3 regions of the Trichormus variabilis 0441 genome follow, and region 1 is predicted to be linked to each of the others. Evidence: predicted binding sites of a transcription regulator. Region 1 holds the regulator's gene; each other region holds the start of a gene.
The links. Region 1 encodes NtcA, which controls nitrogen genes in cyanobacteria. Its sites were predicted from a motif close to TNTGTANNNNNNNNTACANA; they were not measured.
Positions count from the first base shown of each region.

Region 2: the regulator NtcA is predicted to act here: its motif matches at 5,843-5,862, upstream of gifA (glutamine synthetase inactivation factor IF7A).
Region 3: the regulator NtcA is predicted to act here: its motif matches at 2,463-2,482, upstream of GSQ19_RS11280 (Glu/Leu/Phe/Val family dehydrogenase).

Region 1 is NZ_CP047242.1:5,404,472-5,412,010, forward strand. It holds gene GSQ19_RS22235 (polyribonucleotide nucleotidyltransferase) at 1-1,122, shown strand, start outside; gene GSQ19_RS22240 (DUF3146 family protein) at 1,350-1,613, shown strand; gene GSQ19_RS22245 (pre-16S rRNA-processing nuclease YqgF) at 1,659-2,105, opposite strand; gene GSQ19_RS22250 (DUF3084 domain-containing protein) at 2,426-3,916, opposite strand; gene ntcA (global nitrogen regulator NtcA) at 4,244-4,915, opposite strand; gene fabI (enoyl-ACP reductase FabI) at 5,595-6,371, shown strand; gene hisB (imidazoleglycerol-phosphate dehydratase HisB) at 6,514-7,143, shown strand; gene GSQ19_RS22270 (ABC transporter ATP-binding protein) at 7,341-7,539, shown strand, end outside.
Region 2 is NZ_CP047242.1:1,485,043-1,492,581, forward strand. It holds gene GSQ19_RS05875 (Crp/Fnr family transcriptional regulator) at 1-272, shown strand, start outside; gene GSQ19_RS05880 (M61 family metallopeptidase) at 841-2,625, shown strand; gene apcB (allophycocyanin subunit beta) at 3,120-3,629, opposite strand; gene glnA (type I glutamate--ammonia ligase) at 3,989-5,413, shown strand; gene gifA (glutamine synthetase inactivation factor IF7A) at 5,576-5,779, opposite strand; gene GSQ19_RS05900 (class I SAM-dependent methyltransferase) at 6,035-7,090, shown strand; gene patX (heterocyst-inhibiting protein PatX) at 7,517-7,539, opposite strand, start outside.
Region 3 is NZ_CP047242.1:2,772,070-2,779,608, forward strand. It holds gene GSQ19_RS11265 (Gfo/Idh/MocA family protein) at 1-17, opposite strand, end outside; gene GSQ19_RS11270 (hypothetical protein) at 338-604, opposite strand; gene GSQ19_RS11275 (HetZ-related protein 2) at 819-2,006, opposite strand; gene GSQ19_RS11280 (Glu/Leu/Phe/Val family dehydrogenase) at 2,565-3,854, shown strand; gene GSQ19_RS11285 (IS630-like element ISAva6 family transposase) at 4,181-5,251, shown strand; gene acs (acetate--CoA ligase) at 5,360-7,333, opposite strand.

The sequences.
Region 1 (7,539 bases):
GTCCACGGTAGCGGATTATTTAACCGAGGACTAACTCAGGTATTATCAGCTTGTACTTTGGGTACTCCTGGTGATGCCCAAAACCTTAATGATGACCTGCAAACAGACCAATCAAAACGCTACCTCCATCATTACAACTTCCCGCCTTTCTCCGTTGGAGAAACCAAGCCCTTACGCGCCCCTGGTAGACGGGAAATTGGTCATGGTGCATTAGCAGAGAGAGCCATCTTACCTGTACTGCCACCCAAAGAGCAATTCCCTTACGTGATTCGCGTCGTCTCGGAAGTGCTTTCCTCCAACGGTTCCACCTCAATGGGTTCAGTTTGTGGTTCCACCTTGGCATTAATGGATGCTGGTGTCCCCATCCTCAAACCCGTGAGTGGTGCAGCAATGGGCTTAATTAAAGAAGGTGATGAAGTCAGAGTCCTGACAGATATTCAGGGTATTGAAGACTTTTTAGGTGACATGGACTTTAAAGTCGCTGGTACCGATGCAGGGATTACCGCCTTGCAAATGGACATGAAAATCTCTGGTTTGTCTCTGGAGGTTATTGCCCAAGCTATTCACCAAGCAAAAGATGCTAGGCTGCATATTTTGGACAAGATGCTCCAAACTATCGATACCCCACGCACTGAAACCTCACCTTACGCTCCTCGCCTGTTGACTATCAAGATTGATCCAGACATGATTGGTCTAGTCATTGGCCCTGGTGGTAAGACAATTAAGGGCATCACCGAAGAAACAGGTGCAAAAATCGACATTGAAGACGATGGCACAGTGACAATTTCTGCGGTTGATGAAAACAAGGCGAAAAGAGCGCGTAATATTGTCCAAGGCATGACTCGCAAACTCAACGAAGGCGATGTCTATGCTGGACGTGTGACTCGGATTATTCCCATTGGCGCTTTTGTGGAATTCCTCCCTGGAAAAGAAGGGATGATTCACATTTCCCAATTAGCTGATTACCGTGTCGGCAAAGTTGAAGATGAAGTGGCGGTTGGCGATGAAGTAATTGTCAAAGTGCGCGAAATTGACAATAAGGGACGGATTAATCTCACACGCTTGGGTATACACCCAGATCAAGCAGCTGCGGCGCGGGAAGCTGCGGCGGTGAATCGTTAAATCGATTGGGGATTTTAGATATTATCTAAAATCCGCGATGCCTCTTTACGTAGGCATCGCCGTAAAGTTTTTCATTATTGTGAATAATCCCCACTAGAGACGTTGTATGCAATGTCTCTGCTGAAACTTATTGGGTCAGTTTGTCGATTTGAGCGAAGTTTGGTAAATAAAAGAAATAGCTTACTAGTTAAGCTTGCGCTTTTGTTCCATACTTAACACCAAGCATTGTGAGTGCTAAACCTTTGCCAGAAACTACTGCCCATGTCAAAATCATTCGCCAATCCTGGCAACACGGCTTCCTAGAAGGTGAAGTGAGTGCTGGTGATTTTGAGTGGCATTTCCAGTGGCATTTTCGTCGGGGAGAACTTTTGGTAAAGCCTTCCCAAGGACGCGCTTTAATCAAAGAACCCCTCGGCCGCTTCTTGGAACAGCAAGATTATCAACTAGAGCCAGGAGGGGACTATGCTTTTAAGATTCGCGCACAATTGTGAAACGTGGGCAGGAGGCTGGGGGCAGGGGAGAATAACTATTGACTATTAACCATTAACCGATTCTGTGAGGCGACTGAGATATCTTTCGATTAAGAGGATGGCAACAATATCATCTATGGGGCGGGGGGGCTGACGCATTCCGTGGGGTAATAACTTGATTAGTCCTTGAGGAGGATACATCTGCCAATAACGATCGCGTGCCTCTAAGGTACTATAACGCTCGTCTACTAAGACAATATTCAATGCTTCAGCTAATTCTTGCTGTAGTTGCTGTTTCCAACGTTTAGCTGTGGTTTGGTTGCCCATAACCAGCATAGAAATGGGAAACTGTTGTCTTAGAGTATTAATGATGGCGATCGCATCTGCGGCAGCAACTACTTGATGATAATATAGTTGCCGATCTAATCCCATCACCGCTAAACCACATTTATCTTTACCTGGGTCAAAACCTAAAATAACTGGTTGTGTGGGAGAAAATTCACTTAAATTCATCATAAATACAAAAATAATTATTCAGAATCCCAATAAATTTTGATAAATATATTTAGGACTTACGCACTGAACCAAAAAACCCTTCTGAGGTTGGTCAATGGTTCATAGTCCACAGTCCAAAAACCTTGATTTTGACTATTGACTATGGACTATTGACAAAAAAGCCAGAAAATTAGTAACACTGCATAAGTCCTAATATTTATTGATTAAGTAAATATTTTTAATATACTTCTAGTATTTTAATTACAACACTCCCTCATTACCCTCAATCCCTGGGAGTTATTTAATATTTTGAATTGCTCACTCCCCATTTTTTTCATTTAAGTACTCAAAATAACTTTGCCATTTTGGATTGCCACTAGTCGCACTCTCAATGGCCCTGCTGTATAAGTATCTTCAGCAGCGATCGCTTTAATTTCTATTGGTTGATCTAACTGACGCAACAAGGAAACGAAGCGCAGAAAAGTACCATCTATTTGGACACCTTCAACAATTCCTGCATTTCTAGCACGAAATTGGGAAGCAGAAATTAATAAATCTAATCGTTGTCGTAACTGATAAGAGGTCATACTGCGAGGATCGGCTGTAGTTGTAGCCAAAACTTCACTTCCAGAAAATACCAGCACATTTCTGGCTGTATCAGCAAAAAATTCTATCTGGTTTTCTCCTCTGACGTAATTACCTGCTGAGAATATTCTGACTACGTATTCTCGACCATCATTAATTTGCTGAATCAGCTGCTCAATTCTATCTGGGGTGATGCGTAGCAGTTCTATATTTGCCGAGTTTGACCCAGGTTCGCTTAATTCTAAACTGGCGTTGCGGTTAGCTTCTTGCAGTAGTTGGAGGATTATCTGACGTGTAGCCGCTACCTGATTAGTCCGAACAACAGCAGAGGCCAAAACTTGACCGCGAACTAATGCTAGTTTGCCTAAACGTAAGTCGCGGTATGACTGATAATATTTTTCTAGTCGCGCCACTTCCTGCTCTAAATAGTCCTGTTGTGTTTCTAATTCTTTAAGCCTTGATTCTCGCTTGGCAATTACCTCTTCTCGCTGTGTAATTTCCAAGTTACGGTTTTGAATTAGTTTATCCAGTTGGGAGATTTTCAGGTCGCGCTGTTGTAGTGCTTGTTGACGGTTAGCTAGTTCTCTGTCGCGTTGTTCTATAGCTTGTTGACGGTTAGCTAGTTCTCTATCGCGTTGTTCTATGGCTTTTTTTGCTTCAGCATATAGCCTACGACGCTCCGTCTTGAGTTGTTCTACTGCCCCTTGTAAGGCTTGTCTTTGATTGTAAACGCTTTGTAGTTCAGCGATCGCTTTTTGATATTGTGTAACTACTTGTCCCAGTCGGCTTTGGGTGCGCTGGTATTGTGCTTGGGTTTGCGCTAAATCTTGCTGTGCTTTTAATTTTTCTTTTTTGGCTTGGTCGCGCTGAGTTTCTGCTTGTCTTTTGTCGGTTCTGGTGGTTTCTAGCTCTTGATTAACTTTATTGCGCTCAATTTCTACCTGAGTTTTTTGCTCTTCTGCGACTTTAAGCTGTTCTCGTTTTTGCCTGAGGTCTTTTTGAATATCTTCTAACTCAAAAACCCCTTTCCGCAGTCCTTCATCAGCAATAAATAAAATTGCCAGGGTAGTTGCTGAAATCAGTCCTCCCGTCAAAATTGTCACCAGTACAGCCGTATTTTTGGGGCGTAGATTAAACAGAGAGAGGCGTGCTTTGCCAACTCTTGTGCCGATGCGATCGCCAACAGTGGCAATTACACCTCCCAAAATTAAAATTGCTGCTATGAGGATGTACCCAGTGGTCATCTTCAGCTACCCAATTGAGTCCAGATACAGCCTACTACTTTCAATCATTATTTGTGGAGAATGGGAGGGTGGCAATAGCTGAAGTTACTCAAGATTTTCGATTTACTTCTAACTATGGGTGTCATTGAAAAAAATATAACACGTACCACCTCTCATTATTCCAATTGTTTAAAGAGTTCAGAAGGCAAGAGCCAAAATTCAGTATGGGTTCACCGTCACTTTGAGTTAAATAAACGGATTGAAGAAACCAACTAAATCTATAATGAGCAGGATTTAGCCTATGGTAATAATTAGCCACATTCTGAATTCTGACTCCTGTATTCTTCTTTAAGTGAACTGTCTGCTGAGAGTCACAGGTTTATGCACAGTAATCTTCTTTTTGTGGATGGAAATCATCTTTTTCTCCCGCAGATCCCCTAGTAGCCTAGTAACAGTAACGCGAGTAGAGCCAATTGCTTCGGCGATCGCCTGATGAGATAACTTTAAATCAATAGTGATTCCATCTGCACAAGGAACACCAAAATCACGACAGAGAATTAACAGAAAACTCACCAATCTCGACCCCATATCCCGGTGCGCTAAGGTCTCAATCATCATCTCTGTTTGCAGAATCCGCGAAGACAGACCCCGCAGCATCAACATCGATAACTCTGGATTTTCCTTAAGTGCTTGCTCAACTTGTTCAATTGGTGCAGAAAGCAATTCTACTGGAGTAAATGCCACCGCATGGTAAAACCTATCCGACTTGTTTCCTGTCAACAAAGACAGGACACCAAAAACGCTATTTTCCCGTAGTAGTGCTACTGTAATCTCTTCTCCTGCCTCGTACACCCTGGAAAGTTTCACAGCCCCTTTCAAAAGAAAGTAGACTCGTTCGGCAGGATCGCCAGGAAAAAAGATCGTTTTATTGCGTTCAAACGTTTCGACAACAGGAGGAAAAGCTCCGGTTGCCATCTGACGAAAAACATTTGCTAGGGCCTTATCTTGTGTCACGATCATCTCCCTTCCCCTACCCAATGCCGGAATAACAAAAAACTAAAAACTAATTACCTAAGAATACACCTGAAAAATCAATAAAGCACCGTTAACCTTTCTGTACTTTCCTATACTCAAACGTACAACTTTATGGTTATTTGTTCATAATGATACCCAAATTTTACTATTTTTAGCTAGCAGTTCTTGATAGATACTTCTACTTTCTCTAACCATCAGGTTTTTTGCAGAAAAAATTAAGTAATCTTGAAAATATCTTAAGAAATAACAAACATTTTATTCTAAAAAACGCCCTTAATAATCATCATTTTTGCTAACTATGTATAAAACAAAGATAAAGGGTTTGGATAAGGGTGTAGGGGTATGGGGGTGTAGGGGTGCAAATTTTTAAAACCCTTACACCCAGTCTCAACAAATAACTTGGTTGCGTAAGTCCTATCTTGGTTCAGGCAGGCTGTTCTTGAGTAAGGGGGGAAAAGAAAAATTCTGACCCTCTTTCCTCCCTGCCCTCCCCTGCCTCCCCTGCCTCCCTTGCCTCTCTTGCTCCCCTCCTGTCCCCTAAACATTCTTTCCAGTTAAACAGCAAGAAAATTCCCAACATAACTTGATTACCTCTTCTACTGGGTAGTGATTTCTGTCAAGCTGTACAAATGAATCGATCACATTAATGACAACAAAAATCTCTATGCTGAATCTGACTGGAAAAAATGCCTTAGTTACAGGTATCGCCAATAATCGTTCCATTGCCTGGGGGATTGCCCAACAACTGCACGCAGCTGGAGCCAACCTTGGTATTACTTATCTACCAGATGAACGTGGCAAATTTGAGAAGAAAGTTTCAGAACTCGTAGAACCCCTCAACCCCAGCTTATTCTTGCCTTGTAATGTTCAAAATGATGAACAAATTCAGTCTACTTTTGATACCATCCGCGATAAATGGGGCAGGTTAGATATTCTGATTCATTGTCTAGCCTTTGCTAACAGAGATGATTTGACTGGAGATTTTAGCCAAACATCCCGTGCTGGTTTTGCCACGGCTTTAGATATCAGCACTTTTTCACTGGTGCAGTTAAGTGGTGCGGCTAAACCTCTGATGACCGAAGGTGGTAGCATTATTACTTTGTCATATTTGGGTGGTGTCAGAGCTGTTCCTAACTACAACGTTATGGGAGTTGCTAAAGCGGGATTGGAAGCTAGTGTACGTTATCTAGCATCTGAACTCGGCTCTCAAAATATTCGCGTTAACGCCATTTCTGCTGGCCCCATCCGTACCTTGGCTTCTAGCGCCGTTGGTGGCATTTTAGATATGATTCACCATGTAGAACAAGTAGCGCCCTTACGTCGGACTGTGACTCAGCTAGAAGTTGGCAATACAGCCGCCTTCTTGGCTAGTGATTTAGCTAGTGGTATTACTGGTCAAGTCCTGTACGTAGATGCAGGATACGAAATCATGGGGATGTAATAAAATCTGGGTACTGGGTATTAGGGATTGGGGATTAGGTATGAGGAACAAACAAGGTGGAAAAAGAATGATTTTTTCACCACTTTTTCCTTATATGCCCAGTCCCCAATCCCCGATCCCCAATCCCCAATCCCTAGTCCCTATGCAAATCAGCGATTATCCCCAACTTAACTTATCCTCAGTCCCTCGGATTGCTTCAGTACATCGCATAACTGGGGAAACGAATGTGCAGGTTACTGTCAATTTGGATGGTACGGGAATTTGTACAGCAGCTACTGGCATTCCCTTTTTAGATCATATGTTGCATCAGATTTCCTCCCACGGCTTGATTGATTTGGATGTCCAAGCCAAAGGAGATTGGGAAATTGATGACCACCACACAAATGAAGATGTGGGTATTACTTTAGGTCAAGCTTTGGCTAAGGCATTAGGCGATAGAAAAGGTATAGTCCGCTTTGGTAATTTCCTCGCACCTTTAGACGAAGCTTTAGTACAGGTAGCACTAGATTTTTCTGGTCGTCCTCACCTCAGCTACGGCTTACAAATTCCTACCGAACGTGTGGGAACTTATGACACCCAATTAGTTAGAGAATTTTTTGTGGCATTAGTCAACCATAGCCAAATGACTCTGCACATTCGCCAATTAGATGGCATTAATTCCCATCACATTATTGAGGCGACCTTCAAAGCCTTTGCCAGAGCAGCCAGAATGGCTATAGAAGCCGATCCTCGCCGCGCTGGGACGATTCCTAGTTCTAAGGGGGTTTTGTAAGAAGTAGGGGGCAGGGGAAGCAGGGGGGCAGGGGGCAAGGGGGAGAAATCCCCAGTCACCAGTCACCAATCCCCAATCCGCAATGCCCAGTCCCCAAAATTTGCAACAATTAACAAACCTATAGCGATCGCGCCTATCTTCCTGGGTACTTTATAACCAATGCTGCGTAATCACTAGTATTTGTTAATTAACACCCAATGCAGTCTTTTACAGACACCCCGGATTCTCAATTAACTACCAAAAATACCCCGCCGGTAGTGATGACTTCTGATTTGCGAAAAGTTTATCGCACTGGCTTTTGGATGAATCAAAAAGTTGTTTCCCTCAAGGGCTGTTCTTTGACGGTTTACCAGGGGGAAACTTTTGGTTTACTAGGGCCGAATGGTGCAGGTAAAA
Region 2 (7,539 bases), 2.5 Mb from region 1:
GTTTACAAATCCGTTCTTCACCACCTGCTGTGAAATTAGCCCATACCTTAGTTAGTTTGGGTGAGAGCTATGGTCAAGAATCAGAACAAGGTAGGGAAATTTTTAATATTCCTTTTAAGGACTTAGCAGAAGTTACAGAAATCGGTGTTGAAGAAACTAGCAAAATTATGGATAAATTGCACGATAAAGGGTGGATAAAAATTGACAGTGCTAATAATATTATCTATTTGATCAATTTCAAACAACTGCTGAATTTAGCTGGAAAAGTCTAATAAAAACATTGTTGTTCAAACTGTTTTTTATAGTTTGTCCTCAGCACTAAAACACCTGAGATTAGAGGACTAACGTCTTCATGTAAGCATATTAAACGAACAATACAAGCGTATTTATACTTGCAAATGTAGTTTAATGGATACTATGTTATTTTGAAATACTGATATAACTAAGGTGCAAAAAGGGTTTAGGTATTGGATCTTAGAAAAAAGTATTCCGGCTTCTGCTTACTGAATTATTATGTAAATATTAAATTTTGAGTATACGTTAACGAAGTTTAACGTAACATAATTGAATGTCATGTTTATTTGATAAATAACCTCTGAGAAATGTATTTTTAATGCTGTAGCAAGTCTGCGCTAAAAGCGTAAAGTCCAGCAATTGCAAGCTATAGAGACTTTTCTTTTAGTAGACTGAGTAATGTTGCCCGTGTCATAGCTCATAGCATTAATGCACCTCTAAATACTGAGTCTGCATTGCTTAACTATTGACTATTGACCAGTAACTATTAACTATTAACTATGTATGGATTGACTTTTGACTCAGAACTATCACTCTTAACTACAGATGACTGAAGCGACAGCACCTCGTATCGATATTGGCGTTCAGGACACCGTGCCGACGATTAATTATTTGGTGGCAATGCCCCAACCAGAGACGCATCTATTTGAGGTGAGTTTGCAAATCGTAAACTATTCATCACCAATTCTTGACTTAAGAATGCCGGTGTGGACACCAGGATCATATTTGGTGCGAGAGTACGCCAAGAATTTACAAGATTTTACTGCTTTTGCAGGAGATAAGATTTTACCTTGGCGGAAAATCAGTAAAAACCACTGGCAAATCAATAAAGGTGATGTGTCAGAAGTAACGGTGCGTTACCGCATTTTTGCAAACGAACTATCAGTGCGGACAAATCATTTAGATGCTACCCACGGTTATTTTAATGGGGCAGCACTGTTTTTTAGACTACCAGGATGGGAAAACTTACCAATTTGTGTGACTGTCATACCACCGTATCCCCAATGGCGGGTAACTACTCCTTTACCTACAATTGGTGAGCAATCTAATACTTTTTATGCTGCTGATTTTGATACCCTTGTAGATAGTCCTTTTGAGATTGGTGAACACCAGTTATATCAGTTTGAGGTGTTAGGAAAACCTCATGAATTGGCCATCTGGGGACAAGGAAATTGTCAAGTGCAGCAGCTAATTAGCGATACCCAAAAAATTATCCAAGTAGAAGCACAGATGTTTGGCGGATTGCCTTATGAGCGATACGTCTTTTTGCTGCATTTATTTGCTCAAGCCTACGGTGGTTTGGAGCATAAAAATAGCTGTTCTTTGATTTATCAGCGTTTTGGCTTTCGCTCCCAAGATAAGTATGAACGCTTCATTCAATTACTAGCGCATGAGTTCTTCCATCTATGGAATGTTAAGCGAATTCGTCCCCAAGCCTTAGAGGTATTTAACTACGACCAAGAAAATTACACACCATCTTTGTGGTTCTGCGAGGGAACTACCAGTTATTACGATCTACTAATTCCTTTACGAGCAGGCATTTATGATGCCAAGACTTATTTAAATTATTGGAGTAAGGAGATCAGTAGGTTACTTACAACACCAGGGCGGAAAGTACAAACACTTTCTGAGTCGAGTTTCGATGCTTGGATTAAACTTTATCGCCCAGATACAAATACCGGTAATTCGCAAGTCTCCTATTATTTGAAGGGGGAAATGATATCTTTGCTACTAGATTTGCTGATTAGAGCGCGGTATCGTAATCAGCGATCGCTTGATGATGTGATGCGTCAAATGTGGCAAAAATTTGGTCAAGCTGAAATCGGCTACACTCCAGAACAATTACAGGCGGTGATCGAATCAGTGGCTGGAGTCGATTTGACGGATTTCTTCGCACGCTATATTGATGGCACGGAAGAATTGCCCTTCAATCAGTACTTAGAACCTTTTGGCTTGCATTTGCTAGCAGAGAGAGAAGAAGAACCTTACTTAGGGGTGAAAGTAAACACGGAAAATGGTCGGGAGATGATTAAATTTGTTGAGGTTGGTTCGCCTGCACAAATGGCAGGAATTGACGCAGGTGATGAGTTGCTGGCTATTGCGGGTATCAAGATCACAGCCCATCAATTGAGCGATCGCCTTAAAGACTATCAAGCCAATGATACTATCCAGGTAACAGTTTTTCACCAAGATGAACTGCGTACCTATCCTGTAACGCTAGGAACACCACGTCCTACTAAGTATCAGCTACTGGCGATACAGAATCCTAACGCAACGCAGCAAGAAAACTTTGCTGCGTGGTTAGGTGCTGCCATCTCTACTGTTAGTTGATAACCACAGACCAATAACTCTTTTGTGTTCCCTGTAGTTCACAGTCAGGTGCGGAAAGAAACAACCTATACAAGTGAGGGAGATTAGTCAAGTTATGGCAGATAACTCTCCCTCATCCCCTTTCCAGATTCATTTTAAATTTCATTAATGGACATATTATTTATAACTTTTTACTAAACTTTACACAATTTAATTTACTTAAAATCTAGAGTAAATTTTTATGTTCAATTTATAACTGTTGATGGTTGACTGTTGACAGACTTGAAAGCCTTTTATTGTCAGGGTTTTATTTTAGCTACGGCTATATCTTTGTTTACCTGAATTTATACTCGAAAGATATTACGTAATACTTAAAAAAGTAAACGCACCTTGTCAATACAGCCAAAGTGCGTTGTTTGAAATCAGTTTCTTGATATTGAAAATCAACCAGACAACGAAAACTAGACAAAAAACAGATTGTAAATCATACCTCCTGCCTTTTGCCCCCTGCCTTCTTAAACATCTCGCTCGCTTAATTCACGAGTAATGTGGTCAAATGGCTCCTCAACAAAAGCAGCGTTGGCAATACCTGTACTTGCAACTTGTTCCTTGACCAAATCCTTGAGAATTTGTACACCGCGAACTGTAGGGCCAATGGGTACACCCAAAGAATTGTACGTTTCCCGCAAGCCTTGCAGCACCCGCTCATCTAAAACATTGGTATTACCAGCAACCAGCGCATAAGTAGCGTAGCGCAAGTAGTAATCCATATCCCGTAAACAAGCCGCTAGACGACGAGTTGTGTAGGCATTACCACCAGGACGAATTAACTCTGGCAGCTCTTCAAACAACTTAGAACCTGCTTGCTTGACCAGTGCAGCTGCATTGGAGTTAATTGCGGCGGCTGCTTGGACACGAGCCGTACCACTGTCAAAATAATCTTTGAGGGTATCGATCGCATTTCGGTCAAAATACCGACCAGCTACGTCATAATTCTTAATTAAGCTTGTTACTGCATCGCGCATTCCTTCTTCTCCCAATCTTTGCTATCTATGGTTTGATATTAATTTGGTTGCACTACGCACCAGTAAATTTTTGTGCTATTAAAAATAGATTCGGCACAAAAACAATCTATCTGTTACTTAAGGATTTTATGCCAAAGTTGACCCCTATGAGATTAACTTTCTCCCTTTTGTGCAGATGTCGAAAGAAAGGTTAATATTACCTGTAATCCAGACGTTCTGTAACAAAGACTACAAAACCATCTAATGTTTAGAATCTAGGATATTTCAGGTGTGTCATCAACTTTGTTCCGCTCAGTAGGGTTTAGATGCTTTGGCAGATTCTGGTTTGAATTTAAGAAATTGGCAGAGAAGGAGTAACAATGACAACCTCACAAGAAGTCTTGAAGAGAATTCAAGATGAAAAAATTGAGCTGATTGACCTCAAGTTCATCGACACTGTAGGTACTTGGCAACACCTCACCTTGTACCAAAACCAAATCGATGAAAGCTCCTTCACCGATGGCGTACCTTTTGACGGTTCCAGCATCCGGGGTTGGAAAGCAATCAACGAGTCAGACATGACAATGGTTCTCGATCCTAATACTGCTTGGATCGACCCATTCATGGAAGTACCAACCCTAAGTATTGTTTGTAGCATCAAAGAACCACGTACAGGAGAATGGTACAACCGTTGTCCACGGGTTATTGCTCAAAAAGCAGTTGATTATTTGGTTGCCACTGGCATTGGTGATACAGCATTTTTTGGCCCTGAAGCTGAATTTTTTATCTTCGATAGCGCCCGCTTTGCCCAAACCGCTAACGAAGGTTACTACTTCCTCGACTCTGTAGAGGGTGCTTGGAATTCTGGTAAAGAAGGTACAGCAGACAAACCCAACTTGGCTTACAAACCACGTTTTAAAGAGGGTTATTTCCCTGTTTCCCCCACAGATTCTTTCCAAGACATCCGCACAGAAATGCTGTTGACGATGGCGAAATTAGGCGTACCCATCGAAAAACATCACCACGAAGTTGCTACTGGTGGTCAGTGCGAACTTGGTTTCCGCTTCGGTAAGTTAATCGAAGCTGCTGACTGGCTGATGATTTACAAATATGTCATCAAGAACGTTGCCAAAAAATATGGCAAAACCGTCACCTTCATGCCAAAACCAATTTTTGGCGATAACGGTTCTGGTATGCACTGTCACCAATCTATCTGGAAGGATGGTAAACCCCTCTTTGCAGGTGACCAGTATGCTGGTTTAAGTGAAATGGGACTGTACTACATTGGTGGTCTTCTCAAGCACGCCCCAGCACTGTTGGCAATCACCAACCCCAGCACCAACTCCTACAAACGCCTAGTTCCCGGTTATGAAGCGCCAGTTAACTTGGCTTACTCCCAAGGTAACCGTTCTGCTTCCATCCGGATTCCTTTGTCTGGCACTAACCCCAAAGCCAAGCGTTTAGAGTTCCGTTGTCCAGATGCTACCTCTAACCCTTATTTGGCATTTGCTGCCATGCTGTGCGCTGGTATCGATGGTATCAAGAACAAAATTCATCCTGGTGAGCCATTAGATAAAAATATCTATGAACTTTCTCCAGAAGAATTGGCAAAGGTTCCTTCCACACCCGGTTCTTTAGAGCTAGCATTGGAAGCACTAGAAAACGACCACGCTTTCTTAACAGATACAGGCGTGTTCACCGAAGACTTTATCCAAAACTGGATTGACTACAAACTCGCTAACGAAGTTAAACAGATGCAACTGCGTCCTCATCCTTATGAGTTCTCTATCTATTACGACGTTTAATTAACACCTGTTAGCAATTTATATCTGAGAGTCAAAATATTGCCACCCATAAGGGTGGTTTTTTGTCTTCTGTAAAAATTATGTATAAGTACATTAGGGGAAGTAACTCATCGTTGAAATTACTTCCACTAATAACAACCATGACTTAAACATGAGTAAAACTTAGCTCATCGAAGCATTACTACGACCATAAATCGTGCGGGTGGTGGGATCGATCTTTCCTTGAGTTGGGTTCCAATAGTGGGACAGTTCTTCAGCAGGAAGACCGAGTTCTTGTGCGGAACGCATCAGCATGGATTGTTGACGATTCTTCACTTGCTGATATTGGCGCATCATAATTGCACGAGATTTTTCTTGAATAGACATACCACAGTCCTCCTAGTGATATTAATTGGATTTGACCCTTTACATAATTAATATAGCGAAAATTCTGTATCTTATGCTACGAAATTGAGCATCTGTTACAATTTTTAATATTATTGTAATTATTGATTGTGCTTATACCTATTTAAATGCAGCTATGACGGATTGCTTAAAGTACTTTTTCCGCAAGTAAACGAACTATTCGTTACAATTGTTTACATAAAATTTTTAAAAGTAATGGATTCCTAAGCAATCGTCATGTCTAATAATTTGACTAAGCTGACTTACCAAACTCTTCAACAGGGTAAAAATTACTTTGGCCTGGCTCACAAAACATTAAGCGCACAGTTAAAAGACATAGTTTATCCCACATTGAGGCAGACTAAACCGATACCCAGGGAGGTTATAACCAAACTGCAAGATAGATTCAATCAATTACTAGAAATAGATTGGCTGGAGGCTGAAAAAGAGGTGTATCCAGCAAGCTTGCTATTTGATAATCCTTGGGAAGATTTTTTCCGTTACTATCCTCTTGTATGGCTAGACTTACCGCAAATCTGGGAAAGAGTTCAACAAAAAAAATACCAAGATTTTTCTTCGGGTATAGAGACAGAAGGTTATCCTAGCTACTACGTACAGAATTTTCATCACCAAAGTGATGGCTATTTGAGCGATTTGTCAGCCAATTTATATGATTTACAGGTAGAAATCCTTTTTGGTGGAACAGCTGACCCCATGCGGCGGCGTATTCTGTCTCCTCTCAAGGACAGGCTAAAAGTATTTGATTCTGTATCACCAAGACAGATTCGCATTTTAGACGTAGCTTGTGGGACTGGGAGGACTTTGAAGCTGATTCGAGCGATTCTACCGCAAGCATCACTATTTGGTGTAGATTTATCGCCAGCTTATTTACGTAAGGCTAATGAATTACTCTCCCAAATTTCTGGGGAACTACCACAGCTTTTACAAGCAAATGCGGAAGAATTGCCTTACGTAGATAATTATTTTCATGCTGTGACTTCTGTTTTCCTGTTCCATGAATTACCTGCTACTGTGCGTCAAACAGTAATTGAGCAATGTTTCCGGGTGACAAAGCCAGGAGGAGTTTTTATTATCTGTGATTCTATTCAGATGAGTGATTCACCAGAAATGGCAGTGCTAATGGATAATTTCTCAGACACTTTCCATGAACCATACTATAAGCATTACAGTACTGATAACTTAGTAGAACGCCTAGAAAAAGTAGGGTTTGAAAATATTGAGGTGCAAGTCCACTTTATGAGCAAGTATTTTATTGCTCATAAACCATTTTAGAGCAATGAAGCATAGTAGCAGATTGCTATCTGGTTGATTTGCTATGTGAATAGAGTCCAAAAACTTGTCACACAATTACGGGATGGTCGAGGTTGCAGGATAAAAACCATCATAGTCAACTCTAGACCATCTCACAGGTAGGTAAAGCTGATTGAAATTGTAGATAGATGCCCTGTATTTGAATTCTTAACCTGAATGGTACTCCGTGAATCAAAGCAAAGATGACATCTTGCCTCAAGAGTAGTGATGCTGACAATTCAGGTGATGAATTACATTGGATTTGCCATCCCAGTATATAACTGCTGTACTTGTGCTAAAGAGGCTATTAAAAGTGTTGAAAAGTTTTTGTATTTGCTAATGCAAGACAAATACTCATTGTTCTACTAGACATAAAACCGCGATGGGTAAAGCCCCGACGTAGACGCGCTATACAGTAATCTGGACATGAA
Region 3 (7,539 bases), 2.6 Mb from region 1:
TGTAATCCAGACACCATAAACTTTAAATAACTGAAAATTTATAGTGTAATTCTACGGCGAAGCAAGCTAGGCGTAACATCTTCAGCAATCTTTTCGTGTTGACTGTTGACCGGAAGAGTTAGGGGGAACAGGAGCAGGGGGAGCAAGCCTTTTCCTCCAACGCGAGTGCGTACCACTTCGTGGAAGCAAGCTATGCGTAGCGTCTCGTAGAGAAGCGAAACACGGAAGCCCCGTCCGAGAAGGACGCTTAATTGGGGCGGAGTCTGAGCTTCCGTCTCAATTCATCCCCCTTGCTCCCTGCTCCCTGCTCCCTTGCCTCTTTATAGCTTAAACATCCTCAATGCTGTTGTGGCCCTTTGGCATCACATTCCTTACTCCAGCACCGTTTTAACATTCCAATGCGCCAACTGTAGGCGAAACGTCGGGGATTAAGTTCTAAGTCGCGGTTGAACAATGGTTGATTGAGATATTGCCAAAGAGGAAATTTAATTTTGTGGTGTTTATCAGCCATAGGAGGAGCAAGATAGTATAAAAATAGTTTTGGTAGTAGGTCACCATATAAAGAACAACTACCAGATAATGAATTTCTAGTTAAAGATGACATGATATACATCCAATTGTCCTGGTGACAATTGCGGAATTCTACCTAAAGTTTGATGCTCAGGAATTTTTATAAAATAAATATATTTAACATTGCCAAGAAGCTAGAGGCTAGAGGCTAGAATTTTTACTCAGCAAGGGCTTACGCCTCACCTTGCTAACACTACTCAGTCCTCAGCACTCAGTTCTCAGTTCTCCGTATTTAGCACTCACCATAGTTACTCTTGCGTTCTGATGGCTTGAGCTGCGAGATAGACTTTAGTCCATTCGCCCATGACTTGATGCTGTTTGAGATTTAATTGTTGGGCTACAGCTTCTATGGAGTTACCTGATTTTCGCAAATCCAAGATTTGTCGGCCAATGGGGGTTAGTTTTTCGTGGAGTTCTTGCCATTGGTTTTGTGTTAAACCCAAGTTATTTTCCTGTAAGGAAATAGCCAGCCAGTTATCTACGAGTTCTGGTTTACCCTTAAGGGCGAATACACGTACTGCATGGTAGCTGATTTTTTCTCGCAGTCGATAAATTTCTTTGATTGGTTTATTTAATTTCTTGGCGATTTCGTCTTGGGTTTTGCCTTGTAAATACAGTTTTAGCCATTCTACTGCGTCTGCTCCCAGGTTTTCTTGTAAGTAGTTGGCAAACTCTTGTTGCACTGTCTGGCGCAGTGCTTGTTGTTCTTCTATTTGCTGTGCTTCTTGATATTCGGCGATCGCTTGATTATCTACAAGGTTAACTCGATTGTCGTTGTCGTCAGTCAAGACTTCTTCGGAAACTAGCCTAACTAAGTCACCACCAGGGACTTGGGTTAACCCACCGCGTTGAGAACGGCGTAGGTAGTTGACAAAACGGTACACTAACAAGGGTTGATTGCGTACTGGTCGCAAGCAATATTCTTCTACAGTGGCAAATAGTAAAGTATCTTTGAGTCTCTTATCTAGAGCAACTTCTGCGATGTGCGCCATTTGCTGCTGGATGTAAGTATCATTCTGTAGCAATTCTTGTATTATCTCTTGTAATACGTCAAGAACACCACGTTGGCGATCGCGGCTAAGAGCAATCCAGGTTTGAATTTTATTCCGTAATGTGACTAAACTTCCCAGCCGAGTGATCAAGTTACGATAAGCACGTTCTCGACCTACACCCAAGTAGCGTTGACTTAAAATCTTCCAGCGATATTCCATCGCTTGCTTGGCAATCTCAAGTTCTTTAGGGTTGAGTAGATCCAACCGTTGTGCATCACGACCTAACAGCCAGAGAATAATACTTTCTATTGCAGCCACATTTTGTTCTGGACACTCCGCAGCTAGCCGCTTGCGCCAAAATTGCGCTAGTTTTTCTGCTTCCGTTGCCATAGCGAGATTGCGCTCCTCGAAACCCTGTTTTAAAGTTTGCATCACAACCCCCATTTGTCGCACTTATCTTGTGAGCCAGCAAATCGCCGTGAGTCCGTCATCTTGATGAAGACGTATCAACGATTCCATTGTTATTACGTCTTTATTGACGAATTTTATGCAGAAATTTATCTTGTTCTGGATTTTTGTTCGTCTTCAAGTCGCGGAAATCTATATATATCAAGCATTTGCTTCAATCTAGGCGAAATTAAAATTTTGTAAACTTATGAGTTGGAATCACGGATGGGGCATTTACCCAGAGTAAGTGCAGATGCTTAATTTTTTGAGAAGCGTTTAGAAAAACTAACATTTTGTACCCAGAGGAGCGGAAATAATACACTCCTATTCAGACGCTATTTTAGCCATATAAGTTTCATTTCAGGGAATTTAGCGACGATAATCTTGAATTTTTGGGGATGGGGTATTAAACCAGATCCAAAACAACTAACAACTGACACACAGCGCAATAAAAATGTAACAAAAACTACAAAATTACCATTTTTCTGGAAAACCAAAGATAAGCTAGGCATATATATCTGATTCGCAAAAATGCTGCGAATAGGAGAAAATCATATGGTTTCAATGCCTACCCTACCGTTGGAAGGTGCTAGTCCAGCCCATATTTGTCCATTTGATCAAGCTTGTAGCTACTTAGAAGCAGCTGCAAAAGAGTTGAGGTTAGATCAAGGGACGCTGGAAATTCTCAGTCACCCACGTAAAGTTGTGACAGTCTCTATTCCTGTGAGATTAGATAACGGCGATATCCGGGTACTAGCAGGACACCGAGTACAGCATTCTGATATATTAGGCCCCTACAAAGGCGGAACACGTTACCATCCAGCTGTGACATTGAGAGAAGTATCTGCTCTGGCAATGCTAATGACTTGGAAATGTGCGCTACTGGGTATTCCTTATGGTGGTGCGAAGGGAGGTATTGCTATAAATCCCCAACACTACAGCGTAGGTGAATTAGAGAAAATTACGCGTCGTTATACAAGCGAATTGATTAAAGATATCGGCCCTGCCGTAGATATACCAGCGCCAGATGTGGGAACTTCTGCCCGTGAGATGGCTTGGATGATGGATACTTACTCTGTGAATGTTGGTCACGCAGTCCCAGGGGTTGTCACAGGTAAGCCAATTTCCATTGGTGGTTCACGGGGAAGAGAAATGGCAACTGGACGGGGTGTAATGATTATTGTCCGTGAAGCACTGGCGGATATGGGCAGAACTTTAGAGGGAGTAAAAGTAGTTATTCAAGGTTTTGGCAATGTAGGCGGTGCTGCGGCTGAATTGCTGTACCAAGCTGGAGCCAAAATTCTTGCTGTTTCTACAGGTGCAGGAGGTTTATTTGCGGCTGATGGTCTCGATATTCCAGCGTTAAAAGCCTACGCTGCGGAAAATCATCGAAGTATTGTGGGTTTTCCCCAAGCAGTAGCAATTAGTAATGCAGAGTTGCTAACTTTACCTTGCGATGTTTTGATTCCCGCAGCTTTAGAAAACCAAATCACTGAAGAAAATGTAGACCAGATACAGGCGCAAATTGTCGCGGAAGCTGCTAATGGCCCGGTAACTTTGGAGGCTAACCGAGTTCTAGAGGGGCGGGGTGTGACTGTACTGCCAGACATCTTGGCGAATGCTGGGGGCGTGGTGGTGAGTTATTTAGAGTGGGTACAAGGTCTTTCCTACCTGTTTTGGGATGAGGAGCGTGTCAACCGGGAAATGGAACACTTGATGGTGCAAGCTTATCATCAAGTGATTAAACAGTCGCAGATGCGGCAAGTTCCTTTGCGATTAGCCGCTTATACCTTGGGTGTAGGTAGGGTTGCTCAAGCGTTGAGCGATCGCGGTCTTTATCCTTGATGGGGGGATTGGGGATTGGGGATTGGGGACTGGTTATGAAATAAACTCTTTATTCTCTCTGCGCCTCTGCGCCACCCTGCGGGTTCGCTCTTAGCGTTCTCGTAGAGTAGCCGCAAAGCGTCTACTGCGTGATAGAAATCATCCTACATTTATGCAACGCCGGACTTTATACCAATTCAATTAATAATGGCAACACATCATCTGTAGAGACGCGATTTATCGCGTCTCTACAGATAGTTTATTTGTCGCCTTCTTTTTTCAAATTGGTATTATACTGAATAGGGAAAGGTAGTATCATTTGAAGCAGAGGGAAAAAGGCTAGAAAAATGGTACGTCCCAGGATAAAACTAACAGAGCATCTATCAACAGAAGAAATAGAACAAAGTTATCGCCGATGTGAAGATGCACAAGAGAAAACCCGATGGTTAGTGATTAAATTGCTCAATCAACAACCACAGTTGTCAGCGCAAAAGGTAGCAGAGATTGTGGGATTCTCAGGGGACTGGGTGAGAAAAATCGTGCGGCGATACAACAAGCTAGGAGCAAACGGAATCATCAATCAACAGAAACTGAAACCAGGAGGAAAAAAACTTGCACTCACAAACGAGCAACAACAGTGGTTGCGCCAAAGGTTAGCTTCACCACCAGAAGATGGGGGGTTATGGAGTGCGCCAAAAGTAGGGGAATTGATCCGAGTACAGTTTGGAATTACACTCCATGTCACTACAGCTTGGGATTACCTCAAAAGGCTAGGATTTAGTCTGCAACAACCACGACCTCTGCATACTGAGGCGGCAACTTTTGTTCAAAGACAGATGTTTAAAACTGAGTTAACGGAGTTTGTGCGATTGTTACGTTTCCTCCATCCGCACAAATCAGTTGAAGTTTGGGCAGAAGATGAAGCTCGATTAGGCCTCAAACCCATCGTCCGTCGAGTTTGGACACCAGTAGGTCATCGTCCCAATGCTGTGCATCGCACTCGTTACCAATGGCTTTATACTTATGGATTTGTCCATCCAGCTACTGGCGAGAGTTTTTTCTTGATTTTACCCAGAGTCAACATTGCTGTCATGCAAATGGCTTTAGATGCTTTTGCCGCTGAAGTCAATCCTCATCATCACAAAATCATTGTTTTGCTTGTTGATCAAGCTGGTTGGCATACCAGTAAACAATTAATGTTGCCAGCTGGTATCATTCTGTTTCCTCTGCCTGCTTATACACCTCAACTCCAACCGACTGAGTGTGTTTGGTCGCTTCTACGTGAAGCTGTTGCTAATCAGATGTTTTCTACTCTCGATGAACTAGAAACTGTGTTAATTTCTCGTTGTCAATGGTTAATGTCTCACCCTCAAATTGTTCATGGCAAGGTTGGGTTTGATTGGATTTGCCAAATTTGACCTCAGTTATTCAATTAATACTTCCTTTCCCAATTTAGTATTACTCCCTACTCTCCTCAATTTTCGGTGCGTTAGGACTAATTTCCATAACGCACCTTTGTATTTTAATTACGCACCTTCCCGTAATTTATCTAAAACACTTCTATCTTCCAGAGTGGAAGTATCGCCAGAAACTTCTTGTCCGGCGGCGAGATTTCGCAGTAAGCGCCGCATGATTTTACCCGATCGCGTCTTGGGTAATGCGTCGGTAAAGCGAATTTCCCCAGGACGAGCGATCGCCCCGATTTCTTGAACTACGTGTTGTTTGAGTACCTTACTCAAGTCATCGCTGGCTTGATAAGTTCCTTCTAGGGTGACAAAAGCTACCACTTCTTCGCCTTTTAAGTCATCTGGTTTACCCACTACTGCTGCTTCGGCAACGGCTGGGTGAGAAACTAGGGCTGATTCTACTTCCATTGTGCCGAGGCGGTGTCCTGACACATTCAATACATCATCCACTCGTCCCATTACCCAGAAATAGCCGTCTTCATCTTTTCTCGCGCCATCGCCAGCAAAGTAAGTATAGTTGCCATCTTTGGGGGGTATATGTTCCCAGTAGGTGCGGCGGAAGCGTTCAGGATCGCCGTAAACAGTCCGCATCATTCCCGGCCAGGGATAACGCACTGCTAAGTAACCACCTTCGTTTTGGGGTACAGTGTTACCATCTAAATCAACTATGTCGGCCAGGATGCCAGGGAAGGGAAGGGTAGCGGAACCGGGTTTAGTGGAAATTGCCCCTGGTAGAGGGGTAATCATGATACCGCCAGTTTCAGTTTGCCACCAAGTATCAACGATGGGGCAGCGATCGCCACCAATAACTTTGTGATACCACATCCAAGCTTCTGGGTTAATTGGTTCACCAACAGTTCCTAATAATCTTAAGGAAGAAAGGTTGCGGGCGTTGGGATGGTGTTCACCCATTTTAATAAAGGCGCGAATTGCGGTGGGTGCGGTGTAGAAAATGTTCACGCCGTATTTTTCAATTACATCCCAGAAACAACCAGGATTGGAGGCACGAGGCGCACCTTCATACATCAGTGTGGTTGCACCGTTGGAGAGGGGGCCGTAGACTATGTAACTATGTCCAGTAATCCAACCTACATCGGCGGTACACCAATATACATCTGTGTCTTGTAGGTCGAAAATCCATTTGGTGGTCATGTGGGTATATAAGTTATAACCACCAGTGGTATGGACAACGCCTTTGGGTTTGCCTGTGCTACCGGAAGTGTAGAGGACAAATAGCAAGTCTTCGCTATCCATTGGTTCGGCGGGACAGTCGGCGGATGCGCCTTTTTGTAAATCGTGCCACCAATGATCTCGTCCTCCCAACTGCATATAAATATCTTGTCCGGTACGCTTGACAACCAGGACGTTTTCTACAGATGGAACAGCACCATCAGCCAAGGCTTTGTCTACCTGTTCTTTCAAGGGAACGATCGCATCTTTACGCCACCCACCATCAGCTGTAACTACTACCTTGGCTTGGGCATCAATTAAGCGATCGCGCAAGGCTTCCGCACTGAACCCACCAAATACCACGCTATGAGGTGCGCCAATTCTCGCGCAGGCTAACATGGCGATCGCCGCTTCGGGAATCATCGGCATATAAATACCGACGCGATCGCCTTTCTGCACTCCCAGTTGTTTCAAGACGTTGGCGAACTGGCAAACTTCCCGATGTAATTGGGCATAAGTTAAAGTACGGGAATCCCCTGGTTCCCCTTCCCAAATCAAAGCAGCTTTATTTTTCCGCCAAGTTGTGAGATGTCTATCTAAACAGTTGTAGGAAATGTTAATCTTCCCACCCACAAACCACTTAGCGAAAGGTGCTTGCCAATCTAATACTGTGTCCCATTTTTGGAACCAGTGCAGTTCTGTTTCGGCTAATTCTGCCCAAAATTTTTGCGGATCAGCTTTGGCTTTGTCGTAGAGACGTTGGTAATCTTCTAGACTTTTAATCTGGGCATTTTGGGAAAACTCGGCACTGGGATGAAATAAACGTTTTTCTTGCAGAATTGACTCTATAGTTGGCTGAGACATAGTTATAAGGATGAGTAGTATTGTTACTGAAAACTATTTTTATCGGAGTTGTGTCCAACAATATTTAGATTTTCATTAAGCTAAGTAAGGGGCAATTGCCTAGTTATTATCATTATGACCTCGACAGTTAAGCAAGGATGATGTTATCAGTCTACGAAAATTCCCTGTGCTGTAGGTAAGCGTAGGTTGCACAATCCATCGTGAGG